2 regions of the Bacillus sp. SRL543 genome follow, and region 2 is predicted to be linked to the other one. Evidence: riboswitches for the same ligand, from Rfam matches in the RefSeq annotation. Region 2 holds a riboswitch; the other holds the start of a gene.
What was found. Region 2 has a riboswitch for S-adenosylmethionine ahead of mtnW (2,3-diketo-5-methylthiopentyl-1-phosphate enolase). Riboswitches for the same ligand answer to the same signal wherever they lie in the genome.
Positions count from the first base shown of each region.

Region 1: linked by a shared signal. The riboswitch ahead of AC4E8B_RS13040 (YezD family protein) and the one ahead of mtnW (2,3-diketo-5-methylthiopentyl-1-phosphate enolase) in region 2 are both predicted to bind S-adenosylmethionine.

Region 1 covers NZ_OZ481794.1:2,578,508-2,586,303, reverse strand. The annotation lists gene AC4E8B_RS13060 (AAA family ATPase) at 1-268, shown strand, start outside; gene AC4E8B_RS13055 (DUF58 domain-containing protein) at 303-1,577, shown strand; gene AC4E8B_RS13050 (stage II sporulation protein M) at 1,696-2,676, opposite strand; gene AC4E8B_RS13045 (RDD family protein) at 2,774-3,583, shown strand; SAM riboswitch class I at 3,708-3,811, shown strand; gene AC4E8B_RS13040 (YezD family protein) at 3,908-4,063, shown strand; gene AC4E8B_RS13035 (phosphoadenylyl-sulfate reductase) at 4,161-4,871, shown strand; gene cysP (sulfate permease) at 4,887-5,966, shown strand; gene sat (sulfate adenylyltransferase) at 5,972-7,117, shown strand; gene cysC (adenylyl-sulfate kinase) at 7,132-7,734, shown strand; gene AC4E8B_RS13015 (nitrite/sulfite reductase) at 7,747-7,796, shown strand, end outside.
Region 2 covers NZ_OZ481794.1:1,677,942-1,685,737, reverse strand. The annotation lists gene AC4E8B_RS08560 (ZIP family metal transporter) at 1-590, shown strand, start outside; gene AC4E8B_RS08555 (aspartyl-phosphate phosphatase Spo0E family protein) at 866-1,078, opposite strand; partial or broken gene AC4E8B_RS08550 (VOC family protein) at 1,439-1,639, shown strand; partial or broken gene AC4E8B_RS08545 (VOC family protein) at 1,671-1,820, opposite strand; gene AC4E8B_RS08540 (cupin domain-containing protein) at 2,376-2,909, opposite strand; gene AC4E8B_RS08535 (methylthioribulose 1-phosphate dehydratase) at 2,934-3,563, opposite strand; gene AC4E8B_RS08530 (2-hydroxy-3-keto-5-methylthiopentenyl-1-phosphate phosphatase) at 3,560-4,222, opposite strand; gene mtnW (2,3-diketo-5-methylthiopentyl-1-phosphate enolase) at 4,215-5,432, opposite strand; SAM riboswitch class I at 5,563-5,667, opposite strand; gene AC4E8B_RS08520 (pyridoxal phosphate-dependent aminotransferase) at 5,758-6,930, opposite strand; gene AC4E8B_RS08515 (carbon-nitrogen family hydrolase) at 7,071-7,796, shown strand, end outside.

The DNA.
Region 1 (7,796 bases), 900 kb from region 2:
CTATATCATGCGGATCGTCAGGAAGACGAGGGACGCAGAGTCCATCCGGTTTGGCGCCAGTACGAGGGCAGCCATCTCTATCGGAAAAGCCGCCAGGGCATGGTCCTATCTGGCTGGGCGCGATTATGTGACCCCTGATGACATCAAGATGGTTTCCAAACCTGCCTTAAGGCACAGGATCCAATTATCCCCAAATGCAGAATTGGAGGGGAGGACTGTTGACCAGACAATCGATGAGCTTGTGGGATCGGTTCCTGTTCCGAGATAAAGGCATCCTTCCGGGAAAGCGGCTCCTCATCAGCATGCTTGTTCTTTCAATAGCCCTGGTGGGCGCTGCATTCTGGGGTGTTCCGTGGAAGGTGGTTGCGGGACTTGATCTCGGCATTCTGCTGCTATCCATTGCCGATCTGGCCTTACTGCCAAAGAATTCGCAGATCCAGCTGAGGCGCAGAGCTCCCGAAGAAATGGAAAGGGGGATTCCTGCAAGAGTGAGCATTGAAATAGAGAATCACTTTCAGCAGCCCCTTTCTTTCCGGATCATCGATGATCTTTCCGATTCCTTTGCACGGCCTTTTCCGCTTAAGCGCAAGGTAGCTGGAAACACCAGGGGCACTATTCATTATGAAACCAGAGCCAGTGCAAGGGGGCACTATAAGCTGAACAGCATTTATATCCGCTGCAGCAGCTTCCTCGGCCTTTGGGAAAAGCAGATGGTGAAAGAGAATGAAAGCATAGTCAAAGTGATACCAGATTTAACCGAAACCAGGCGCTATCTAGAAAATGCACAATCTTATTTGCTGTATGAAGGAGAAAAGATCAGAAGGCAGCAGAGCGGATCCGGCGAATTTTCAAAGATTCGGGCATACGCGCCAGGTGATGATCCGCGGAAAATCAATTGGAGGCAGACGGCCAAGCTCCAGGAGGTCATGGCCAATGTCCATGAGCCCGAACACGGAAAGTATGTCACCATCATGATTGACTGCGGCAGAATTATGGGGGCGGAACTTGAAACAGGGAACCGGCTCGAGAAAGCGCTTGAAGCGGCTATGACTACGGCTGCTGCTGCACTCAAAAACGGTGATTATGTTTCTGTCCTCGCCTTTTCAAAAGACATTAAATCATATGTCCCCCCTGCAAAAGGGATGCAGCACTTGAACTTCATCCTGAAAGCTTTGTACTCCATCCAGGCGGATGCAGTTGAATCTAACTATGGCAGAGCTTTTCAATACTTGCAGTCTGTTCAGAATAAAAGGAGCCTTCTTCTTCTCTTTTCTGATGTAAAAACGTTTATCCTTGAGGAAAGTGCGCTTGTTTATTTAAAAAGAATCAGGCAGAGGCACCTTTTCTTTATGCTGGGGATAGAGGATAATTTCCTTGCAGACCGGGCGAAAGCGCGGCCGGAGGATATAAAAAGCACCATGCTGAAAAGCATGGCGCAGCAGCAGATCCTTATGGCTAAACGTGAAAAGCTGAAGTGGGAGAAGCAGGGCCTGCAAATGGCGGAAGCACCTGAAGGAAAACTTGCAGCAGCAGCTGTTTCCCACTATATCAGTGTGATGAACCGGGGACTGCTTTAATATGGCCAGCCTTTCTGCCATAAGTGATAATTTTCAGTGTAACCGGCCGGCAGTTGAGCGATGTTCAGCCCAGGCACCTGCCGATGTGATGGCCTGAGCAGTTCCCGGGAAGCTTTCATCACGCCTGCCGCGGCTGCCCATACAGGCGGTTTCTCTTTTGTTCCAAGAGCCAGCCTGACCAGGCATAAAACAGCAGGCCCAGCACAGTCAGCAAGGCGGCCAGGTATTTTATTTCCAGCGGGAGCGGGGAAGGGGTAATGAACCCTTCGATCAATCCGGCGATGATGAAGAGCGGGATTGTCCCCAGGAGCAGCTGGACGGACCTTCTCGCCTGGGTTTTCAGCTGGTATCCTCGAGAATATTTGCCCGGGACAAGAAGCTTGTAGCCCATCAGCAGGCCGGCGCCCCCGGCGATGAATATCGCGGTGAGCTCTATCATTCCATGCGGGACGATATAGGCCCAGAATTCATAAGATTTGCCGTGCGTCCAGAAGAGGCCAGCGATGGCACCAACTATAATACCATTGTAGATCATCAGGTAGACTGTCAAGATGCCGAAAGTGATGCCGCCGGCGAATGCGAGGATAGCCACACGGATATTATTGGTCATGATGCTGGCTGACATGACCGCAGAATCGACCGCCCCTTCATTTTCGCCGAGCCGCTGTGGATCAATGGCCCCTGACATATCGTCCGGGAGAATCGAATGGATCGACAGCGGATCCCCGATTACAGCAAAGAAACTGCCCAAACCTCCCAATGTGAAAAGAAGCATGCTGGCGATGACAAATTTCCATTGCTCAAACAGCAGCCTTACAAACTTAATCTGGAGGAAATCTTTCAGCTGGCCCAAGCTGGAGGACTGGCTTTTGTATAAAAGATTATGGGCTTTTGCGACCAGATCATTTAAATAAAGAGTCACTTCTTCCTCAGGAAAGAAAGTCTGGGAGAATGAAAGGTTTTGGGCTGCTTTCTGGTATAGCCTGTCAAAACGCGCTAAATCAGTTCCTGCAGCTTTTTTTCCTTTTATCCTGGCCAGCAGCTCCTCGAGCTCATGCCAGTTCCCGCGGTGCTGCTTGATGAACTGTTTACTATTCAATATAATCACCTGCCTGTACGAATGAAAAGTTATATCTCCATTATAAATCAAAGCGAAAGAGAGATACAGGCAAAACTTCCAGGAAATGGGGTGCACCATGCAAACAGAAACAATTCTTATTAAAACACCGGAATATGTATCACTGCAGTTCCAGCCGGCGGGTCTCGGAAGCCGGGCAGGAGCACTCATCATTGACCAGCTGATCCTCACGGTTTTTAATTTGGCTGCGATTCTTTTATTTGCTTTTTATGCTTCCAGCGCAGCTGCATACTTCCTTGATGATTCTTTCCTTTCATGGCCATTCGCCATTATGCTCATTTGCATTTTTCTTGTCAACTGGGGATATTTCTTTGTGTTAGAGTATTTTTGGGCCGGGAGGACTGTAGGGAAAAAAATAATGGGCATTCGCGTCATCCAGGATAACGGCCAGAGCATCACTTTGCTTTCGAGCTTTATCCGCAATCTTCTGCGCATCATAGACTCTCTGCCGGTGTACTATCTGCTTGGCATCTTGATGGTGTTTTTCCATTCCAGGCACAAACGGGTTGGGGATCTTGCTGCGGGGACGGTGGTCGTGCATGAGCGGAAAAAGAAGAGGCCGGGAAAAATGACTGCGATTGAAAGAGAAATCCAGGAGAGAGGCCTGAAGAAGGAAGATTTGTATATGGATGAATGGACTGTCAGGAAAATCGGGGCTCAGGAATGGAAGCTTTTAAAAACCTATAGTGAGAGACTGCTCCAGCTGCCTATAAGCAAAAGGGAAGAGCTCACAAAGAAACTTTCGTATACACTCCTGCCGAATCTCGATATCGATCCAGAACGAAAATCCTTCAGGCAGCTGGAAGACATCCTGCTCGTTCTTTATTTAATCGGCAAGGAAGAATGGGAGTTTGAGAATCATAAATAAATGAGCTGATTTTCCTAATTAATAAAATAATTAGAAAATTGCATGATAACTCGTTGACAAATCATATAGGTATGGTAGGATTAATTTCAATAAAATAAATCAGAGCAAACGCTCCTGATTAAATCACTTATCTAGAGTGGCTGAGGGACTGGCCCATCGAAGCCCGGCAACCTGCTAAAAGCAAGGTGCCAATTCCAGCAAAATGTCCAGCATTTTGGGAGATAAGGTGCAAGTATGTGAAGATGCGCCTTTTCCTGATGGAAAAGGCGTTTGTTTTTCTCCTCTTGTGCCAGTACCCGCCATTCAAAAAGGAGGCGAGCCAATCTGAAGCATGCTGATTGGGAGGAAGTGGCTGAACATCTGGAAAAGATGCTGCAGTCCGTAAAGTTTGGAAGCATCACCTTAGTGGTGCAGGATGGCAAGGTCATTCAAATTGAAAAGAATGAAAAGGTTCGCCTTCAATCTAATAAAGCGCGCTGACTAGACAAACTAGAGGCGGCCTTCTTCCCAAAGCGGGAGGAAGGCTGCCTTTTTTTCTTGTTCAAACAGCAGAAGGCGATCTGAAAGGAGCACTGTAATGAGCACCACCGTAACGTACACACAATGGAATCCGCCTTCATTTTCAGAAGAAGATGGATTCAAAGGAGCAAGAAAAGTGCTGGAATGGGCCTACAGCCACTACGGCGCGCATGAAATCAGCTATGCCTCAAGCTTTGGGGCAGAGGCGATTGTCCTGATTGATCTTATCCAGGAAATCAAGCCTGACGCCCACATAATCTTTCTGGATACCGGCCTCCATTTCCCTGAAACTTATGAAGTCATTGAAAAGGTCCAGAAACGCTTTCCAGGATTGAATATTGAAAGAAAGCTGCCTGACCTTTCTTTGGATGGCCAGCGTGAAGCCTACGGATCTGCACTTTGGAAAAGAGAGCCGGACCGCTGCTGCAGCATCCGGAAGATCATTCCGCTCCAGGAAGCCATGAAAGACAAAATGGCCTGGATTTCCGGGCTGAGGAGGGAACAATCTGCATCCAGGGCCGGTGCGCAATTTTTAAACAAAGACAGCAAATTTCAAAATGTGAAAATCTGCCCGCTTATTCACTGGACTTGGGAGGAAGTTTGGGAGCATATCCGTAAAAAAGATCTCCCCTATAATAACCTCCATGACAATGGATATCCCAGCATCGGCTGCTTCCCCTGCACAAGGGCTGCAGGAGACGGCGGGGACAGCAGGGCTGGCAGGTGGGCAGGGACCGGCAAGACTGAATGCGGCCTGCATTCCGGGTGAAAGGGGGGCATGACCATGCTTGCAGCAATAGCAATAACCGTTGGACTATTTTTTGCCATGAACATAGGAGCAAGCGGTGCCGCCGCCTCGATGGGAATTGCCTACGGCACGGGGTCCATTAAAAGCAGAAAAATCGCCCTCCTCTTGTGCGGTGCTGCTGTATTCCTTGGCGCCTGGCTCGGAGGGGGCGAGGTCGTCAAAACGATGGGGAGCGGCATCGTGCCGAAAAGCACTTTCACCGTGAGCATTGCCCTGATCGTTCTTGCCTCAGCAGCACTTTCGCTCTTTCTGGCCAATATTTTCGGCATTCCGCTGTCGACCAGTGAGGTGACAGTCGGATCAGTGGTCGGGGCAGGGATTGCTTATCAGTCTCTATTTGCTTATAAACTGCTCTGGATCGTGTCCTTCTGGCTCCTAACACCGCTGGCAGCTTTTATTATTGCAGTCCTTGCCGCGGAACTGGTCAGGATGACCCGCTTCTCCAAGAAAAAGAAAAAGCCGGGCACAAACAAATTCCTTGGCTTCCTGGTAATATCCATGGGATTATTTGAAGCCTTTTCGGCCGGCATGAACAATGTGGCGAATGCCGTTGGCCCCCTTGTAGGCGCAGATGTCCTTACCACGGGGGCAGGGATATTCTGGGGCGGCATATTTGTCGCAGCCGGGGCAGTTTTTCTCGGCAGCAAAGTCCTGGAGACAAATGGAAAGAAAATCACGGATATTAAGCTTGGGGAAGGATGCATCATCTCAGGGACGGGGGCGGGAATAGTCACAGCAGCATCATTGTTCGGGATTCCCGTTCCCCTGACCCAGATTACCACAAGCTCTATCATCGGCATCGGCTTTGCCGGCCAGGGCCGGTCCGTTTTTCAGAAAGAGATCGTCGTCAGGCTGCTCGGTGTATGGCTTGTTTCACCGGTCCTCTCGATGGTCCTGAGCTATACTTTGATCCAAATTCTCATCAAACATGACTATTATCCGATTGTTGCCATGGCAGGAGTGCTAATTTCTGTATTAGGCGTCCGCTTCCTGATGGGAAGGCAAACCGCGGCACTGCCGGAAAATGAATCTTACAAACTAGCAAGGAAAGGCTGATGAAAATGACACTGCCAGCGCCTCATGGAGGCAAACTAATAGAATTATTTAATCCGGATTACCACCTGGAGAATGCCAACAAGGAGATTGAAATCGACTCTATTGCACTAAGCGACCTTGAACTGATTGCCTGCGGCCATTTCAGCCCGCTGACAGGATTTCTTGGAAAAAAAGACTATGAGTCTGTTGTTGAAAATATGCGCCTTGGAAACGGGACGGTCTGGCCGATCCCTGTGACATTGCCGATACATTCTGCTGCAGCAGATCAGCTCCGGGAGGGAGATGTCTGCAGCCTGAAACATAAGGGCGTCATCTATGGGGTTCTTGAACTTTCAGAGCTGTATAAACCAGATTTGGAAAAAGAGGCCCTGTTTGTCTATCGGACGTCTGACCGGGCACATCCAGGCGTAAAGAAGCTCTTTGAAAGAGGAGGCACATATGCTGCAGGGAAAATCACACTGGTTAAACGCCCCGGAAAAGGCGAATTTGCAGATGTCTGGCTGACACCTAAGGAAACAAGGGCATTATTTGCCGAAAAAGGCTGGAAAACGGTTGTCGGCTTCCAGACAAGGAACCCGGTGCACCGGGCTCATGAATATATCCAGAAAGCAGCATTGGAAACTGTCGACGGCTTATTCCTGAACCCGCTGGTCGGAGACACGAAGGAAGATGATATCCCGGCCGATGTCCGCCTGAAAAGCTACCGGGTGCTGCTGGAGCATTATTATCCGAAAAATCGGGTCCAGCTGGCTGTCTACCCGGCAGCGATGCGGTATGCGGGACCGCGTGAAGCCATCTTCCACAGCATCGCCAGGAAGAACTTCGGCTGCACCCATTTCATTGTCGGGCGCGACCATGCCGGCGTGGGGAATTATTATGGAACCTATGATGCCCAGCATATATTCAGCGAGTTTGCCGAAGAAGAACTGGGGATCAAGCCTTTGTTTTTCGAGCACAGTTTTTATTGCAATGTGTGCGAAGCTATGGCTTCCGATAAGACCTGCCCTCACTCAGCGGATGACCGGGTGATCCTGTCAGGCACAAAGGTAAGGGAAATGCTCAGGGCCGGTGAAATTCCGCCTTCATCTTTCAGCAGGAAAGAAGTGATAGAGGTATTGATTGAAGGCCTGCGGGAAAAAGAAATAGTTTAAGGAGGAAGGGAAATTTGGCACAATCACTTAATTTGACCTGGCATGAAGCAGCAGTAACAAAAGAAGAGCGAAGGGCGCAGAACGGCCATGCAAGCTGTGTGCTCTGGTTTACCGGCTTATCCGGCTCTGGAAAATCCACTATTGCCAATATCGTCAGCCACCGGCTGTTCAAGGAAGGCATAGATGAGTATGTACTGGATGGAGACAATATCCGCCACGGGCTTAACCGCGACCTTGGATTTTCTGAGGCAGACCGGAATGAAAACATCCGCCGCATCGGTGAAGTGGCTAAGCTGTTTACGGACAGCGGCCAGATTGTCTGTACAGCATTCATCTCGCCTTACAGGAAGGACAGGGATTTAGTGCGGGGCATTTTTCCGGAAAAAGGGGAGTTCATTGAAGTATTCATTGACTGCCCCTTGGAGGAATGTGAAAAGCGCGATCCGAAGCAGCTTTATCAAAAGGCACGGCGCGGTGAAATCAAAGGATTCACAGGGATTGACGCCCCCTACGAGAAGCCGGAAGACCCGGAGATCGCCATCCGGACTGATCAGCTTTCACCAGAAGAAGCAGCTGAAAAGATATTAACTTATCTAAAAGAACAGGGAATTATTTAAGGAGGGGCAAGGATGGCATATATAAAGCATTGGGCTGATAATGAAAAGCTGAACAAAACGGA
Region 2 (7,796 bases):
CATCCATGATGGGCCTTATACCGGAGGCGCTCTCTGCGGGGGGATTTCTGCCGCTGGCTGCAGGTGTTTTCCTCGGCGTCCTATCCTTGACGCTCCTGGAGAAGAATATACCCCATATTGACCTTCAGCATTCAAAAAAGGGGCTTGAATTCGATGAAAAGGCAATGCTTATCATCGCGGCCATCACCCTGCATAATATTCCGGAGGGTTTATCGGTGGGGGTCAGCTACGCTTCGAGCACAGAAGATACAGGCAACCTGATTGCCTTTGCAATCGGCCTGCAAAATGCCCCTGAAGGATTTCTGGTGGCGTTATTTCTGGTAAACCAGAAAATACACAAATTCAAAGCATTTATTATTGCTACCCTGACAGGTGCTATCGAGATCGTCACCGGCCTCCTCGGTTTCTATCTTACATCATTTATCAGCTTTCTTGTTCCCTATGGCCTTGCCTTCGCCGCGGGCGCCATGCTGTTCATCATCTATAAAGAGCTGATTCCTGAGAGCCACGGGGATGGAAATGAACGGACTGCCACTTACTCCTTTATCGTCGGCCTGCTGTTCATGATTTTTTTAATCAATATTTTTTAGTCTGGGCAAATATAGAGAAGGGGGGCCTTAATGTCAGGCCTCCCTTCTCCATGATACTGTTTAGATCAGCTGCAGCTCCGCCGGGGAGCCTTGCTTTCCAATAGTTGTGTGATCGTTTGTTTATGCTGTGCTGTTTTCTTCTATGAGGAGAATAGCTGTGAAGTGTGATTTGCGAGTAATTTGTGAAGTAATGTATCGCGAAAAATGTTCCGGCCTTGTCACCGATGCTCCTTTTTTCAAGCTGACAACTGCAAACCTGCCACTATCCGTGCATTTTATACTTTTGCCAGCTCTCTCGGCCAAAGGATCATCTCTTTATAGGGGCCCTTAAATGCTTCCTTATTTCTATTTTCTCTCTTCATGCTTTGCTGAAACTCCAGAATCAGCTTGTCGAGCTCCTGGCTGCAGCGGATTGTTGCTGCACTGGAAACCCCTTCTCTCTCTGCAATCTTAATCATCGCTTCCCTTTTCACCTGGATTTCTTTCATTAAATATTCATTTGACTGGCACAACTTTCTTTTCCTCCTAATCTGTATCCCATTCCTTTTTATAATCCAATCAGTCTATCTTCCCTCTTTAATTATTTATCTCTATATATAATAATGAAAACAAAGGCGTTTTCCCCAGTCATCCCTTATCTATTTGACACCATTCGTGGAATGCTGAGAAATAATAGGCCACTTGAAGCATTATTACAAGAATTTCTATAAAAGTAAATAGATTCGCAATATTAGACAAATTCTTCAGAAAAAAATGTTCTTTCGCAAATCGAAGTATTCTTTTTCGACAAATTCCTTCATGTTTTGCAGAAAAATCTGGCGGTGTTGAACAGAAAGAGGGGCAAAAAAATGCAGCTTATTAACCATTTTTGTTTTTCTGTATCAAATCTTGAAAAATCCATTTCTTTCTATCAGCAAGCATTCAACGCAAAATTGCTTGCTTCCGGCAGGACAGTCGCTTATTTTGATATGGATGGGCTGTGGATAGCTATAAATGAAGAAAAAAATATTCCGAGAGAAGAAATCAAAGATTCTTACACTCATATCGCTTTACATGCAGAAGAAGGAGAATTGGCAGCCCTCAATAAAAATTCAAAAGCTGTTTTTCCTTGCGGTAATAATCAAGACGATCCTGCGGGGTGCCGGTGTGATATTCGAATTTATGCCCATCCGGATCCTCAAAATAGATGGACAGGCCGTCTTTTTCGTGCCTCCTTCTGCCTGCAAGAATAACAGCTCCGGCTTTTATAAGCCTTATTTCCAGTTAAGCAAAAAGCTGTTTTAACTACATAAATTATAATAGGAATCACAAAATAAATTATAAAACCCTGTTGATTGAAGTGGAAGTCACGCAGACTCCTGCGGGATTGCAGCGGCAGAGCTGAGACCCCGCAGGAGGCACGACGAGGAGACTCAGCGCCGCCCCGCGGAAAGCGAAGTGCCTGGAACGGAAATCAACAGACTCCATTTGAGGAAGAATCTAGGTAATTCAACAGACAGCTAAAAAAATCAGAATGGAGAATCGCAATAAAAGTATTAAACCCTGTTGATTGGAGTGGAAGGCACGCAGACTCCTGCGGAATTGCAGCGGCAAAGCTGAGACCCCGCAGGAGGCACGACGAGGAGACTCAGCGCCGCCGCGCGGAAAGGAAGTGCCTGGAACGGAAATCAACAGACTCCATTTGAAAACCTATAGTATGGTAAAAAGGGATAAAAAATAGGATCGGCATTTCCCGATCCCATTGTTAACAGCCTTCAGGCATTCAAGCTGCCTCATTCTCTTCAATTAAGCTTCTGCGCCTTCTTTTTCATAGATAGGAACCCAGCCTTCAGAGGTAACAAAGATGCGCGCGGCGACAACCTTGCGATCTTCCTGGAGAGTAAAATAATGCCTGATATTTTCCGGCACAGAAATCAGGTCGCCCGGATCAAGGAACACTTCAAAAAAGTTTCCGTCTTTACCCTGGATGATGAAAACTCCATGCCCGCTGACAATAAAACGGACCTCATCATCTGTATGATGATGCTCCTGCTGAAAATTCTTCAGCAGCTGATCAAGATTCGGCGTGCTTTCAGACAGGGAAATAACGTCCTGCGCCTGATAGCCTCTCCGTTCTGAGATATCCTTGATTTCAGCAGCAAAGCTCTCAAGAATCCTTTCTTTCTCTTCATCTGAAAGATTATACTTTTCTCTCAAATCCTCCGGCAGCTTCTGAATGTCCCAGTTTTCATAAATGACTTCCTGGCTGTCAAGGAAAGCGGCAACCTCTTCCTGGTTCCTGATTTCTTCTTTAGTTTCCTGCAATACAATATATGCCATTGTTTTAATCTCCCCTCAACTTTTTTATATAACGGCTTGAAGCGGCTTATGCTGCAGCAGCTTCAGCTGATAGCGGAATAAAAACTCCGAAGCCTCCAAAAGCTTTTTGGCTTCAAAAGGGGTGCGCCCCCATACTGTAATTCCATGGTTGCGGATCAGGACAGCACCTGAGTCAGCAAGAATATGCTCTGAAAAAGACTCAGCAAGCCTTGGGATATGGGCGTGATTCGGAATGATCGGGATCGTCAGGACAGCATCTTCTTCCCACATATCAAAAGCTTTGATGAGCTCCTGGCCTCTGAAAGAAACAGAACCTGCATCCCCATATAGTTCAGAAATCACATTATTATCAACTGTGTGGACGTGAAGGCTGCAGCCCGCATCGGTATTGTTGTAGATTTCCACATGAAGAAGCGTTTCTGCAGAAGGTTTCAGATCTGTTTCCCAAACTGGCTTCCCGCTGTGGTCGACTAGCAGGAAATCCTCTTCTGTCCGCCTGCGCTTATCTTTCCCGCTTGCCGTAACGAGGAATTGAAGCGGCTCGCCGGCAACCTTGATCGCAAGGTTCCCGCTTGTCCCCATAAACCAGTCACGGGCAGCAAGTTCATCCTTAATATCTGCCAGCTGGTCCCATTTTTCCTGAATACAACTCATGATCTCACCCCTGCCAACCTTTTTAATTCGCTGATGCAATCGAAAAAGTCGGTGAATGGCCTGTGATTCAGGCCGAGCTCACTGCTTTTCTGCAGCAGCAGATCTCTTGCCAGGACAAAATCTGCCTGCTTGGCTGCCTGAAGATCTGTAATGCTGTCGCCTATGACAATCTTATATAATCCTTCTTCATCCCGCGACCTCATGATGGAAGGCTTGCAGCAGCCGCAGCCGTTTACACATTCTTCATCACATTCATGCGGCCAGATGATTTTAATCGCTTCCCCGCTGAAATCAGAATGGTTGCAGTAGATAGCTTCAAAAGGGCCATACTTCTCAAGCATCGGATGAATGAAAAAGTCGATGCCGCCGCTGACGATGTATAAAGGGATATTTTCTCCTTTTAGATACGCAATGAACTCCTCAAATCCTTTTCTTATCTTGGCCTGGCCAAGCACAAAACTGGTGATTTCCTCCTTCAGGCTGCTCGGCAAAAGCCTGAACATCCGGCCGACGCCTTCCTGAATGGAAATCTCTTCTGCCAGTACCTTGTCCTTCAAGGCTTCCCATTCAGGCGGAGCGAAACGCTTCATTACGCTGATAATATTGTCTGACTCCGTTATCGTTCCATCAAAGTCGCAGAATACTGCAAGATTATCCATGCTGCACCACCTCTTTGCTTCCCCAAAGCGCTATCGCTTTTGCCAGTTCAGGAAATTCCTGTTCTGGCTGCTGCAGCGTTTTTCCGGCAAGCACAAGATCGATCGCCTGGCGGAATGCTGCACCGCCGCCTCTTGCGCCGTCAGGATGGCCATGCACGCCGCCGCCGGCATTTATGACGCTTTCAACCCCGAAATCTTTGAAAAGAAGCGGGACAAGCCCCGGATGGATGCCGGCTGAAGGGACAGGAAAACTTTTCTTATATATATCTTCCTCTGTGAGCGCAGTACTGATGGATAGTGCCTGGTTCCGCTCCAGTGCCACGGATCCATATGGCGACGGGAACAGTGATAAATCAGCACCGGCCATGCGGGCTAGTTTTCCGAGAAGCAGGCTGTGGCTCATACCATAGAGAGCAGAAGAGGTCATCGCCCCGCTCACTGCCGGGTGGGCCATGATAGGCAGGCCGATGTCCCCATCCTCCCTTAACGCCTGCAGCACATCCAAGCCGTAGGCAAAGGCATTGAACAGCAGCATATCTGCCCCGAGCTCTGCCGCTCTTTTTGCTTTGTCCTTCAGTTCAAACGTACGCCCCGTCAGATTCACTGCATAAAGTGTCCTTTGCCCTGTTTCTTCAAAGGCTTCCCTCAGCACCCTCTTTCCTTCTGTAATCCTCTGGGTGAATGGGGCAAGCTCATTATCAAAGAAAATTTCATCATCCTTGACAATATCGATCCCCCCGCGGGCCTGTTCCTTCAGCTGCTTCAGAAGATAATTGAGATCCCTTCCAATCACACCTTTGAAGATGCTCATCAGCAGCGGCCGCCCATGGACATCAAGCTTATTGCGGATTCCTTTGATGCCAAAGCGCGGGCCCGGGAATATCTGTTTGAAGTCTTCTGCTGCATGCAGATCCAGAAGCTTGATTTTTCCGTCGAGCGAAAGCTTCCCGAATACAGTTGTCAGAACAGCAGGGATATCAGCGCTGAAATTGACAGCAGGGTAGGCGATTTTAATCAGTGCTGCACCTTCATTCCCATATGATCCCTCAACAGAAACGACTCTCCCTTTATGTTTCTTGAGCTGATCCCGCTCAAGATCCGGCAGATCTGTCCAGGAACCCACTGTCAGGCCCAACGCAATTTCTTCTGCCTTTTTCTCCAAGTTCCCGCTGAAACCGTTCAGCAGATAAGACGCAATCACTTCACCCATATCGATTTCCTCCTGCCATTTATGTATAGTCCATGCTGTATTGTCAATTGTAAAAGGCATGTAAAACAATGCCTCAAAAACAAAGAAAAAACCTCTTCAGAAAGAAGAGGTCAGCGCTGTGTCCAACATCTTCTCATCTATCAGCCTACATGCTGCAAGAATTAGCACCGTGCTTTACACAAAGTCGGTTGCCGGGCTTCATAGGGCTAGTCCCTCCGCCTGCTCTTGATAAGAAAACGAAATATATGTGAGATTTAAAAGTATTCAGATAATCAATAATTCATTTGGATTATGTCATGATTATAAAAACATGTCAATTGATTTTTCAAAAAATATTCAACTTTCCGATCCGGGCTGCGGCCTCTTTAAGTCTCTCTTCATCTGCAAGCAGGCCTGCGCGGACATATCCTTCCCCATACTCGCCAAAACCGATGCCGGGAGCCACCACAACATGTGCTTTTTCGAGCAGTACATCTGCAAATCGCTCAGACGTCCATCCTTCCGGCACTTTCAGCCAGGCAAAAAAGGATCCCTGCGGAGCTTTAACATCCCAGCCTATCTCCCTAAGGCCTTCAATAAAAGCCTTCCGCCTGGAGGCATAGATCTGCACCAGCTCATCCACACAGTTCTGCGGCCCGGCCAGCGCCTCGGCTGCTGCTTCCTGTACTGCGCCAAACAGGCTGACATAAAGATGATCCTGCATTAGATTGATGGCTTCTATCACACTTTCATTCCCTGCCGCAAACCCCACTCTCCAGCCTGCCATATTATACGTTTTCGAGAGTGTATAAATTTCAATGCCCGTCTCTTTTGCCCCTTCCGCCTGCAGGAAGCTGACAGGCTTTTCGCTGTTAAAGCCGATCGCACCGTAGGCAAAATCATGGACGACGCAAATGTCGTTTGCCGATGCAAAGCGGACCGTTTCTTCAAAGAATTCCTTCGTAGCCGTTGCACCGGTCGGATTGTTCGGATAATTGAGGAACATCATCCTGGCTGACTGGATGTCCTGCTCAGAAAGCTCACCATAATCCGGCAGAAAATGATTTTCTTCTTTCAGAGGCATGACAGCCATGGACGCTTTCGCAAGGGCCACCCCTGACCAATAATCAGGATAGCCGGGGTCGGGAACAAGTATCGTTTCCCCCGGATCCAAAAGGCATTGAGGGATTTCAACCAGGCCGGCTTTCCCGCCGAATAAAATGGCTATTTCCTTTTCCGGATCAAGGTCCACCCCATATTCCCTTTTGTAAAATTCCGCCGCTGCAGCTTTCAGGCTGTGCTGCCCGCGAAAAGGGGAATATTTGTGATTAAGGGGATTTTCGGCTGCTTCCTGCAGCTTCCTGACGATATGAGGCGGAGTGGGCCTATCAGGATTTCCCTGGCCAAGATTGATGACATCATGCCCCTGCCCGGCATACCTGGCTGCTTTTTGCACCAATGTCGCAAAGAACTGCTTTGGCAGACTTTGCAAAAGTTCAGATTGAGAAAATATTTTCATCACATAGTCACCTGCTTTTCATGTGGATTAAATTTTTTTGTTTGAAAAACTAATGACAAATGATATAACGTAAAAGGCAGGAAGTAAAGAAATATTCTGCAATTTAAATATATAATCCTTTGCATACGGAGGTTTACCCAATGAAAATAACCTGCATCCAAATGGACATCTCCTTTGGCAGCCCTGAGAAAAATTTCGAAAAAGCTGCAACGCTGATCGAGCGTGCAAGCAAGGATAATCCCGATATCATCGTGCTGCCCGAGCTGTGGACAACTGGCTATGATTTAACCCGCATGGAAGAAATCGGGGACGTGAACGCAGAATCAAGCATCCGGTTTTTGCAGACTATGGCCCAAAAGCATCATTCTGCCCTCATTGGAGGAAGCGTCGCAAATAAAACAGCTGATGGCGTTTTCAATACCCTGCTTGCAGTCAGCAGCACAGGTGAACTCCTGCACCAATACAGCAAGCTCCACCTTTTTAAACTGATGGATGAACATCTCCACCTGTCACCCGGGAGCGGGGATGCGTCTTTCAAGCTGAATGGCCATCCGATGGCCGGCTTTATCTGCTATGATATCCGTTTTCCTGAATGGATCCGCAAGCATGCACTTGAAGGAGCAGAAGCCATTTTCGTTGTGGCTGAATGGCCTCTGCCCCGCCTCGCCCATTGGCGCGCGCTGCTGATTGCGAGAGCCATTGAAAATCAATGCTTTGTGGTTGCCTGCAACAGGGCTGGATCTGATCCTGCCAATCAATTTGCAGGACACTCCATCATCATCGATCCATGGGGCGAAGTCATTGCAGAGGCTTCAGAGAACGAAGAAATCCTCTCAGCAGAGCTCGACCTCAGGCTTGTAGAGGAA